DNA from 2 places in the Paraburkholderia sabiae genome. Region 1 is predicted to be linked to the other one. Evidence: predicted binding sites of a transcription regulator. Region 1 holds the regulator's gene; the other holds the start of a gene.
What was found. Region 1 encodes LexA, which represses DNA repair genes until DNA is damaged. Its sites were predicted from a motif close to ACTGTATNNNNATACAGT; they were not measured.
Positions count from the first base shown of each region.

Region 2: recA (recombinase RecA) is a predicted target of LexA. The motif match lies at 1,049-1,066, and genes of this name have one in related genera.

Region 1 is NZ_CP125295.1:5,014,587-5,020,226, forward strand. Features, by position in the region: gene QEN71_RS22575 (sulfate/molybdate ABC transporter ATP-binding protein) at 1-663, opposite strand, end outside; gene cysW (sulfate ABC transporter permease subunit CysW) at 679-1,647, opposite strand; gene cysT (sulfate ABC transporter permease subunit CysT) at 1,644-2,537, opposite strand; gene QEN71_RS22590 (sulfate ABC transporter substrate-binding protein) at 2,657-3,700, opposite strand; gene lexA (transcriptional repressor LexA) at 4,066-4,716, shown strand; gene QEN71_RS22600 (hypothetical protein) at 4,744-5,088, shown strand; gene QEN71_RS22605 (DUF2939 domain-containing protein) at 5,203-5,640, shown strand, end outside.
Region 2 is NZ_CP125295.1:522,454-528,093, forward strand. Features, by position in the region: gene QEN71_RS02325 (sensor histidine kinase) at 1-163, opposite strand, end outside; gene QEN71_RS02330 (response regulator) at 172-921, opposite strand; gene recA (recombinase RecA) at 1,158-2,234, shown strand; gene recX (recombination regulator RecX) at 2,242-3,066, shown strand; gene QEN71_RS02345 (DUF2889 domain-containing protein) at 3,239-3,970, shown strand; gene sucC (ADP-forming succinate--CoA ligase subunit beta) at 4,026-5,195, shown strand; gene sucD (succinate--CoA ligase subunit alpha) at 5,312-5,640, shown strand, end outside.

The DNA of each region.
Region 1 (5,640 bases):
CGGACTACCCACCTGCTCGACGTGTCCGTGATTCAGCACGACGATGCGGTCCGCGACTTCTAGCGCTTCTTCCTGGTCGTGCGTCACGAAGATCGTCGAGATATGCAGATCGTCGTGCAGGCGACGCAACCAGCTGCGCAGTTCCTTGCGCACTTTGGCATCGAGTGCGCCGAACGGCTCGTCGAGCAGCAGCACCTTCGGTTCGACGGCGAGCGCGCGCGCCAATGCGATACGTTGGCGCTGGCCGCCCGACAGTTCCGACGGATAGCGCTGCGCGAGCCAGTCGAGTTGCACGAGCTTCAGCAGTTCATGCACTTTCTCGCGGATCACGGCTTCCGACGGACGTTCCTTGCGCGGCTTCACGCGCAGACCGAACGCGACGTTCTCGAACACCGTCATGTGACGGAACAGCGCGTAATGCTGGAACACGAAGCCGACATTGCGCTCGCGTGCGCCGACTTCCGCGACGTCCTGGCCTTGCAGCACGACCTGGCCCGCATCGGCATATTCGAGGCCCGCGATCACTCGCAGCAGCGTGGTCTTGCCACAACCGGACGGTCCAAGCAGCGCGACCAGTTCGCCCGGCGGAAAATCGAGCGAGACGTTGTCGAGCGCGGTGAAATCGCCAAAGCGTTTTTGCAGATTGCGTACGGTGATACCCATCTTTGACAACTCTCCTTACTGAACCGATTGAACCGTTTTTGCCGCTGCCGCGACGGACGGCGTGCTGGCGGGACCGGCATGCGCAGGCACATCGCGCGCACTCGCCGCTTCCGCCGACATGTGGCGTTCGGCGAGCAGCTTCAAACCGAGCGTGACGAGCGCGAGCAACGCGAGCACCGACGCCACGGCGAACGCCGCCGAAAAGTTATATTCGTTGTAGAGAATCTCGACGTGCAGCGGCATCGTGTCCGTCTGGCCGCGAATGTGGCCCGACACCACCGACACCGCGCCGAACTCGCCCATCGCGCGCGCATTGCAGAGAATCACGCCATACAGCAGACCCCACTTGACGTTCGGCAGCGTGACGCGCCTGAAAATCTGCCAGCCCGACGCGCCGAGCACGTGCGCCGCTTCTTCTTCGTCGTTGCCTTGCGCCTGCATCAGCGGAATCAGTTCGCGCGCGACGAACGGGAACGTGACGAAGATCGTCGCGAGCACGATGCCCGGCACCGCGAAGATGATCTGCACGTTGTGATCGGCAAGCCACGGACCGAACCAGCCTTGCGCGCCGAACATCAGCACGTAGATCAAACCGGAAATCACTGGCGACACCGAGAACGGCAAGTCGATCAGCGTCGTCAGCAGCGCCTTGCCGCGAAACTCGAACTTCGCGATACACCACGACGCCGCGAGCCCGAACACGAGATTGAGCGGCACGGCAATCGCGGCCGTCAGCAGCGTCAGCTTGATCGCGGACACGGCATCGGGATCGGCAAGCGATTCGAAGTAAAACGCAATGCCTTTGCTCAGCGCCTGATAGAACACGGCGACGAGCGGCAGCACCAGAAACAGCGCGAGAAACAGCAGCGCGATCGTCGTGAGGATCCAGCGCACGACGCGCGGCTCGGTCACGGGATCGGGACGGCGCGCGGCATTCGCGTTGTTCGGCGTAGCGCTCGACAGCACGGCGGAATCCTGGCTCATTGCGCACCTCCTGCAACAACGGTCGTTGAAGGCGCGACGGTCGGCGCGGTGCGTCCGCGGCTCGTGCGCCGTTGCAGATACCACTGCAGCGTGTTGATCAGCAGCAGCATCAGGAACGACACGACCAGCATCACGACGGCCAGCGCCGTTGCGCCCGCGTAGTCGTACTGTTCGAGCTTCGTAATGATCAGCAGCGACGTGATCTCGGACTTCATCGGCACGTTGCCCGCGATGAAAATCACGGAGCCGTATTCGCCCAACGCGCGCGCGAACGCGAGCGCGAAACCCGTCAGCAGCGCCGGAAACACGGCGGGCAGCACGACGCGCCGGAACGTCAGCCAGCGCGACGCGCCGAGGCACGCGGCCGCTTCTTCCTGCTCGCGCTCGAACTCTTCGAGCACGGGCTGCACTGTCCGCACGACGAACGGCAAGCCGATGAAGGTCAGCGCGACCAGCACACCGACAGGCGTGAACGCGATCTTGATGCCGAGCGGTTCGAGAAACTGGCCGATCCAGCCGTTGCCCGAATAGATCGCCGCGAGCGAAATGCCCGCCACTGAAGTGGGCAGCGCGAACGGCAGATCGACGACGGCATCGACGATCCGCTTGAACGGGAACCGGTAGCGCACCAGCACCCACGCGACCAGAAAGCCGAACAGCGCGTTGATCAACGCGCCGCCGAGCGCCGAGAAGAACGTCAGCCGGTACGACGCCAGCACGCGCGGCGAACTGACGGCGCGGACGAACTGGCTCCAGTCGAGCGTCGCCGTTTTGAGGAAAGTGGCCGCGAGCGGAATCAGCACCACGAGGCTCAGATACGCCACCGTAATGCCTAGCGTCAGGCCGAAGCCGGGTATCGCGCTTGGCTTGCGAAAGGTCAACGTCGTCATGCGAAAGGCTCTTTCAGGTTAATGCGTTGCATTGCGCGTGCTGCCGCGTTCGGCTGAACGCACATTGCCGAAAGCGCGCCCGAGGGCGCGCCTTGCTCAAACTTCACTGCCGCGTTGCTTCACTGCGGCTGGTAAATCGAATCGAACACGCCGCCATCGGCAAAGTGCGTCTTCTGCGCATTCGTCCAGCCGCCGAACGAATCGTCGACCGTGTACAGCTTCAGCTTCGGAAACTTCGACGTCAGGTCGGCGGGCACCTTGTTCGAACGCGGACGGTAGAAGTTCTTCGCCGCGATCTCCTGCCCCTCTTCGCTATAGAGGAAGTTCAGATACGCCTCGGCGAGCTTGCGCGTGCCGTGCTTGTCGACCACCTTGTCCACCACCGCGACGGGCGGCTCGGCCAGAATGCTCGCCGACGGCACGACGACCTCGAACTTGTCCGTGCCGAATTCCTTGATCGACAGGAACGCTTCGTTTTCCCACGCGATCAGCACGTCGCCGATGCCGCGCTGCACGAAGCTCGTCGTCGCGCCGCGCGCGCCGGAGTCGAGCACGCCCGCATTCTTGTACAGCTTCGAGACGAATTCCTTCGCCTTCTGGTCGTTGCCGCCCGGCAGATGCGCCGCGTACGCCCACGCCGCAAGGTAGTTCCAACGCGCGCCGCCCGACGTCTTCGGGTTCGGCGTCACGATCGACACGCCCGGCTTCACGAGATCGTCCCAATCCTTGATGTGCTTCGGGTTGCCCTTGCGCACGAGGAACACGATCGTCGACGTGTACGGCGACGCGTTGTCGGGCAGACGCTTCTGCCAGTTCTTGTCGATGAGCCCCTTGTTCGAGAGCGCGTCGATGTCATAAGCGAGCGCAAGCGTCACGACGTCGGCCTGCAGGCCGTCGAGCACGGATCGCGCCTGTGCGCCCGAGCCGCCGTGCGACTGCTTGAACGTGACCGATTCGCCCGTCTTCGCCTTCCATTCCTTGCCGAACGCCTGATTGACGTCCTGATACAGCTCGCGGGTCGGATCGTAGGACACGTTCAGCAGCGTCGTATCGGCGTGCGCCTGCACGACCATCCCGAACGCCGACGCCGCGCCCAGCGCGAGCGCCGCGATCAACCGCTTCGCCTTCCCTGCTCCTGCAAACCCCGTATTCCGAATACCCATCGACCTTCTCCGTCTTGTTGGATTGACTTCCGGCTTCTGCCCGTTTCTGCCTGTTTCCGCTGACTGCCGCGATTCGCCGTTTCGCTTGCGGGAAGCGGCTCTTGCGCGGCGTGTGCGTTGTTGTTGCATCAGTGGAGGCCAGTCTATCCAACGGCTTACATCATTAAAAATAATGTTTCTTCATTTTTTAATACGCAATAGTGGTAAAGGAACGCCTGGCGTCCGCCGAAGCATCCCGGAAGCCGTTGCAGCGCCCGCTTTCGACGCTCACGCGACACCCGCAGCGATGAACTTAAAGTAAAGCTTGAAATGCGCCGAATACTGTATAAAAATACAGTCACCTGTCTATCCATACAGTGGCGCCAATGACCAAACTCACCGCACGTCAGCAGCAGGTTTTCGATCTGATCCGCCGCGCCATCGAGCGCTCGGGCTTCCCGCCCACGCGCGCCGAGATCGCGGCCGAGCTCGGTTTCAGCTCGGCGAACTCGGCGGAAGAACATCTGCGGGCGTTGGCGCGTAAAGGCGTGATCGAACTGGCGGCGGGCGCTTCGCGCGGCATCCGGCTGATCACGAATCAGGACGACCTGCCGCACCAGTTCACGCTGCCGCACGCCAGCATCATGCAGCTGTCGCTGCCGCTCGTGGGCCGCGTGGCCGCGGGTAGTCCGATCCTTGCGCAAGAACACATCTCGCAGACCTATACGTGCGACCCGTCGCTCTTCTCGAGCAAGCCCGACTACCTGCTGAAGGTCCGCGGCCTGTCGATGCGCGACGCGGGCATCTTCGACGGCGACCTGCTCGCCGTGCAGAAAAAGAGCGAAGCGAAAGACGGCCAGATCATCGTTGCGCGTCTGGGTGACGACGTGACCGTGAAGCGCCTGAAGCGCCGGCCGAACGGCATCGAGCTGATCGCCGAGAACCCCGATTACGAAAATATTTTTGTTCAGGCCGGCAGCGCGGAATTCGCGCTGGAAGGCATCGCGGTCGGGCTGATCCGGCCGTCGGAATTCTAATTAGCTGAACACTGTCTGGAGAGACTCATGGAACGCTTTGCCCGCTTGCTGCCTTTTCGCCAGTTCGGTCGTCTGCGCCATCTGCGCAATCTCGTTCCCTGCGGTTCGCTGACGGCGCTTGCGTCGAACGTCGCTGATCGCACGGCATCGCTGTTCGATGACGAAGCGCAACCGCTGCCGTCCGCGCAGCCGGCGTTCGCACGCGTGTCGCTGAACTCGGCGCTCAACGCAGAACCTGCGCGCCGCGCACCCGTGCGTGTCTATCACGGCCCGTCGCGACTCATCATGGTCGGCACCGTCGACGCCGTGTGCAACATGATCGATCGCGCGATCGCAGAGCAAGGCGATCAGCTGGCCAAGCAGGCAGCGTAAGCGGCCATCGGTTTCATCGTTGCCGCGTAACGCTTGCTTGCAATCTTCGCGGGATCGTTTCAACGCCGATCGGGTCCACATCAGATCGAAACTGAAAACGGAGTGTCCCGCACAATGGCAGGTCTGGTTCGCATGAAAGGCGGGGTTGCCCGGCCGCTTCTGATCGCGTTGATTGCGATCGTCGTCATCGCCGCGCTGGGTTATGCGTATGCGTCGCCGTATATCGCGCTCGACCGGCTCAAACGCGCCGCCGACTCGCGCGACGTCGAGACGGTCAACGAGTACGTCGACTATCCGGCGTTGCGCGACAGTCTCAAGCTGCAGGTCACGGGGCTGCTCACACGCCGTCTCGATGTCCAGCACAACGGCAATCCGCTTGCCGCGATCGGCGCGATGATCGGAGTGGCGTTGATTGGACCGCTCGTCGATGCGTATGCAACGCCTGACGGCGTCGCTGCGTTGCTTAATGGCATGCCGCCGCGCGGCGAACCCGGCGAGCGCCCGCCTCCGCCGCCCGCTGCACAGACCGATAACTCGACGGGCAAGCCCGCT
Region 2 (5,640 bases), 2.1 Mb from region 1:
GGGCGAGCATCCAGTCGAGGATTTCCCCGAACAGCGAACGCGGACGCGTTTCCGCCTGCGCCTCGGTTTCATCGGGCGGCGCAAACGGATTGGCGTAGCGCGCGTCGCGGATTTCGTCGAGATCCGCCGCGTGCGCCGTGGCGCGTGGTGCGCGGACGGACATGGAGCGCCTTACTTGAAGTAGTGGCTAGCGGGCATGGCAGCGGACGCGTCGGAAGACTCGGCCCCGGTTGTCTGCGGCGTTGGCTGAGCGGGCGTCGTCTTCTCGAGACAGTAACCCAGCCCGCGCACGGTGATGATGCGCACGCCGCTCGGCTCGATCTTCTTGCGCAGCCGGTGCACGTAGACTTCGATCGCGTTGTTGCTGACCTCTTCGCCCCATTCGCACAGATGGTCGACCAGCTGTTCTTTCGACACCAGCCGCCCGATCCGCTGCAACAGGACTTCGAGCAATCCTAGCTCACGCGCCGACAGATCAATAACCTGCTCGTTGGCATAGGCAATTCGACCGACCTGGTCGAACGACAGCGAGCCATGCTTGACGACGGTCGGCCCGCCGCCCGCGCCACGCCGCGTCAGCGCACGCACGCGCGCTTCGAGTTCGTTGAGCGCGAAGGGCTTGGCCATGTAGTCGTCGGCGCCGAGATCGAGGCCCTTCACGCGTTCGTCGACGCTGTCGGCCGCGGTCAGGATCAGCACGGGGAGATTCGAATTGCGCGCGCGCAGCCGCCGCAGCACTTCGAGGCCGGACATTTTCGGCAGGCCGAGATCGAGGATGAGCAGGTCGAAAGTCTGCATCGACAGCGCGGTGTCGGCTTCCGCGCCCGTCTTCACATGGTCGACGGCGTATGCCGATTGGCGGAGTGATCGGACGAGACCGTCCGCGAGTATGCTGTCGTCTTCGGCAATGAGAATTCGCATGATGCGCCCTGCCCGGCCGGCACCGGGGCGCTCCGGCGCACAGCGTCTCCGAAAAATTTTGTGGGTAGTCGGGTGTTGTCCGTTTGCACATGTGGACGTCCGCATGCGAAACGTGCTTGCCAAAACTACTGTTTTTTTATACAGTGTCTGCGTTTAGCGTGCTGGTTGTTGAGCCCGGGCTCGAAACGGCCGGCGCACCTGCCTCAGACGCCGTTCATCATAGCAAAGGACGATTCATGGAAGAAAGCAAGAAAGGCTCGGCTGGACTGACTGCGGAAAAGAGCAAGGCACTCGCTGCCGCGCTTGCGCAGATCGAAAAGCAGTTCGGCAAAGGGTCGGTCATGCGGCTCGGCCAGGGTGAGGCAGTTGAAGACATTCAGGTGGTCTCCACGGGATCGCTGGGCCTCGACATCGCGCTGGGCGTTGGCGGTCTGCCGCGTGGCCGTGTGGTGGAAATCTACGGACCGGAATCGTCGGGTAAGACGACGCTGACGCTTCAGGTCGTTGCCGAAATGCAGAAGCTCGGCGGCACGGCAGCGTTCATCGACGCGGAACACGCACTCGACATTCAATACGCGCAAAAGCTCGGCGTGAACGTCAGCGAACTGCTGGTTTCGCAGCCGGACACGGGCGAACAGGCGCTCGAAATCGCGGACGCACTCGTGCGTTCGGGTTCGATCGACATGATCGTGATCGACTCGGTCGCGGCGCTCGTGCCGAAGGCTGAAATCGAAGGCGAAATGGGCGACTCGCTGCCGGGTCTGCAAGCGCGTCTGATGTCGCAGGCGCTGCGTAAGCTGACGGGCACGATCAAGCGCACGAACTGCCTCGTGATCTTCATCAACCAGATCCGCATGAAGATCGGCGTGATGTTCGGCAACCCGGAAACCACCACGGGTGGTAACGCGCTGAAGTTCTACGCATCGGTGCGTCTGGACATTCGCCGTATCGGTTCGATCAAGAAGAACGACGAAGTGATCGGCAACGAAACGCGCGTGAAGGTCGTGAAGAACAAGGTCTCGCCGCCGTTCCGCGAAGCGATCTTCGACATCCTGTACGGCGAGGGCATTTCGCGTCAGGGCGAAATCATCGATCTCGGCGTGCAGGCGAAGATCGTCGACAAGGCGGGCGCCTGGTACAGCTACAACGGCGAACGTATCGGTCAAGGCAAGGACAACGCGCGTGAATTCCTGCGCGAAAACGCAGACATCGCGCGTGAGATCGAAAACCGTATCCGCGAATCGCTCGGCGTGAACGCAATGCCGGCGGGCGCTGCCGTCAGTGCCGACGAGGAAGTGGGCGAAGAGGAGTAATCGTCGCGTGATACGCAAGGGCCGCTCTGCTTCCCCGGTTGCGGGTGAAGGACGCAATACGGGCGGCCCGCGTGACGACGAGGCATTCGAATCGTCGTCACGTTCTTCTTCAAGCTCGTCTGCTGCAACGCCGACTGCTTCTACAGCGGCATCGTCTTCATACGGCTCATCGTCGGATGACGACTTCGATCCGTTCGAATCCTTCGACGCTCATGATCGAGCCGCAGGCGTTGGCCCATCTTCGCGTGGCCGGGTCTCGAACGTCGGCAGCGCTGACAGCGCCAGCAGCACCGACTCCGGCGAAACAACCTACACGCGCTCGCGTCGCCAACCAGGCGAAGCCAAATCCGCTGACAAAGCAAACCGCGCTTCAAACCGTCCCGTACGTTCGCTCAAAGGCCGCGCACTTGGGTATCTTTCGCGCCGCGAGTACAGTCGCGCGGAGTTGTCGCGTAAGCTCGCGCCCTACGCGGAAGAGGGCGATTCGATCGACACCTTGCTGGATTCGCTCGAACGCGAAGGCTGGCTGTCGAACTCCCGTTTCGCCGAAAGCCTGATTCACCGGCGTGCGTCGCGCATGGGCGCCGGTCGCATCGTCAACGAACTCAAGCGGCATGCCGTCGGGCAGGAACTCGTCGAAGAAGTCAGCGCGCAGCTGCGTGAAACCGAACTGGCGCGCGCCCGAGCCGTCTGGCGCAAGAAGTTCGGCTCGTTGCCCGAGACACCGAATGAACGTGCGAAACAGGCGCGTTTTCTCGCGACGCGAGGCTTCTCGCAGGGCATCATCGGGAAAATTCTCAAGGGCGTCGACGAAGACTTCGCGTCGGAATAGCCTGTCAGGCACATGCGTCGCGCAATTGATGCGCCGCAAGAAGCACTGCGCCGAAATGTCGCGCGCCAGGAGCGCTGAAAGCCCGCCCATCACGCCCCTGCGGGCTTCGGCCAGTCTCAAATACCCAGTATGCTAAAATTCAACGGTTCTTAAATCCGGCCTTTGTTCTCGCATGCCGCTTTCTCCGCCAGTGTCCCGACAGTTGCGCCATCGCCGCGCAATCCGAGCGGACGCATATGAGCGTGAAGATGGCCTGTGGGATATCGAGGCATGCCTCACCGACGAAAAGCCACGCGATGTGACGCTTGCGTCGGGTGTCCGGCCGAACGGCTCGCCGATCCATGAACTCTGGCTCCGCATCACGATCGATCGCAAGCTCAATGTCGTCGACGCCGAAGCGTCGTCCGACTGGGTTCCGTATCCCGGTCTGTGCGAAGCCTCCAATCCCGCCTATCGCGCCCTCATCGGGCTCAACCTTTTCCAGAACTTCCGTCGCGATGCTGCCCGTTTGCTGGCCGGCACGGCTGGTTGCACGCATCTCACCGAGTTGTGCGCAATCCTGCCGACTGCCGCCATTCAGGCATTCGCAGGCGACGTGTGGAACACGGACAAAGGCAGGCCGGGAAGCGGGGATGGATCGACGGACGACCAGGCCAACGGCACGCAGGGCAGCAACGGACGAGACGCCCAAGACAACGCTTCGAGCGCGCAAGCAGGCGAACAGGCAAGCGAGCAATCAAACGACAAGCCGCCATTCCAGTTGGGCCGCTGCCATGCGCTGCGGTTCGATGGCGAGGCGGTGCGACAGTTTTATCCGCGCTGGTACGGGCACGCGCCGCGTTCAGCGGATCGCGCGGATGCCGCAGCCGACGGACAGGCCGTGAAGACGGCGCGTCCCGAGTGAGCGGTCCAGGCGGAAGCGAAGTTCAATCCAACTCTCAGACTGAAGGGAATCACGCATGAAGATTCACGAGTACCAGGGTAAGGAAATCCTGCGGAAATTCGGAGTCGCGGTACCGCGCGGCAAGCCGGTCTTCTCGGTGGATGATGCGGTCAAGGCCGCTGAAGAGCTCGGTGGCCCGGTGTGGGTCGTCAAGGCTCAGATCCACGCGGGTGGCCGTGGCAAGGGTGGCGGCGTGAAGGTCGCGAAGTCGCTGGAACAGGTCCGCGAATACGCGAACCAGATCCTCGGCATGCAACTCGTCACGCACCAGACGGGCCCGGAAGGCCAGAAGGTGAATCGTCTGCTGATCGAAGAAGGCGCTGACATCAAGAAGGAACTGTATGTCGGTCTGGTGATCGATCGCGTGTCGCAAAAGGTCGTCGTGATGGCCTCGAGCGAAGGCGGTATGGACATCGAAGAAGTCGCAGCCAAGACGCCCGAAGCGATCCACAAGGTCGCCGTCGATCCGTCGAAGGGTCTGCTCGACGCGGAAGCCGACGATCTGGCGAAGAAGATCGGCGTGCCCGACGCTTCGATCCCGCAAGCTCGCACGATCCTGCAAGGCCTGTACAAGGCAACGTGGGAAACGGACGCATCGCTGGCCGAAATCAACCCGCTGATCCTGACGGGCGACGGCAAGGTGATCGCACTGGACGCCAAGTTCAACTTCGACTCGAACGCACTGTTCCGTCATCCGGAAATCGTCGCTTACCGCGATCTGGACGAAGAAGATCCGGCTGAAGTCGAAGCATCGAAGTTCGACCTCGCGTACATCTCGCTCGACGGCAACATCGGCTGTCTGGTGAACGGCGCCGGTCTGGCCATGGCGACGATGGACACGATCAAGCTGTTCGGCGGCGAGCCGGCGAACTTCCTGGACGTCGGCGGTGGAGCTACGACCGAGAAGGTCACGGAAGCGTTCAAGCTGATGCTGAAGAACCCGAACCTGACGGCGATTCTCGTCAACATCTTCGGCGGCATCATGCGTTGCGACGTGATCGCGGAAGGCGTGATCGCGGCTTCGAAGGCGGTCGATCTGCAAGTGCCGCTCGTCGTGCGCATGAAGGGCACGAACGAAGACCTCGGCAAGAAGATGCTGGCTGACTCCGGCCTGCCGATCATCTCGGCGGACAGCATGGAAGAAGCTGCGCAGAAGGTCGTCGCGGCCGCCGCAGGCAAGGCCTGATCGCCAGGGGCGCTCATTACCGGATTACGAATGGCGGCGTGTGAAGGGCGCGTGCGGCGAGTTTCTCGCCGCGCCAGACGCCACCCGCACGCCACCAAACGAACAGAGGTCAATACATGTCGATTCTGATCAACAAAGACACCAAGGTCATCACGCAGGGCATCACCGGCAAGACCGGTCAGTTCCACACGCGCGCATGCCGTGAATACGCAAACGGCCGCGAAGCATTCGTCGCTGGCGTGAACCCGAAGAAGGCCGGCGAAGATTTCGAAGGCATTCCCATCTACGCAAGCGTCAAGGAAGCGAAGGCAGAAACGGGCGCGACCGTTTCGGTCATCTACGTGCCGCCCGCAGGCGCTGCTGCTGCGATCTGGGAAGCCGTCGAAGCCGACCTCGATCTCGCGATCTGTATCACGGAAGGCATCCCCGTCCGCGACATGATCGA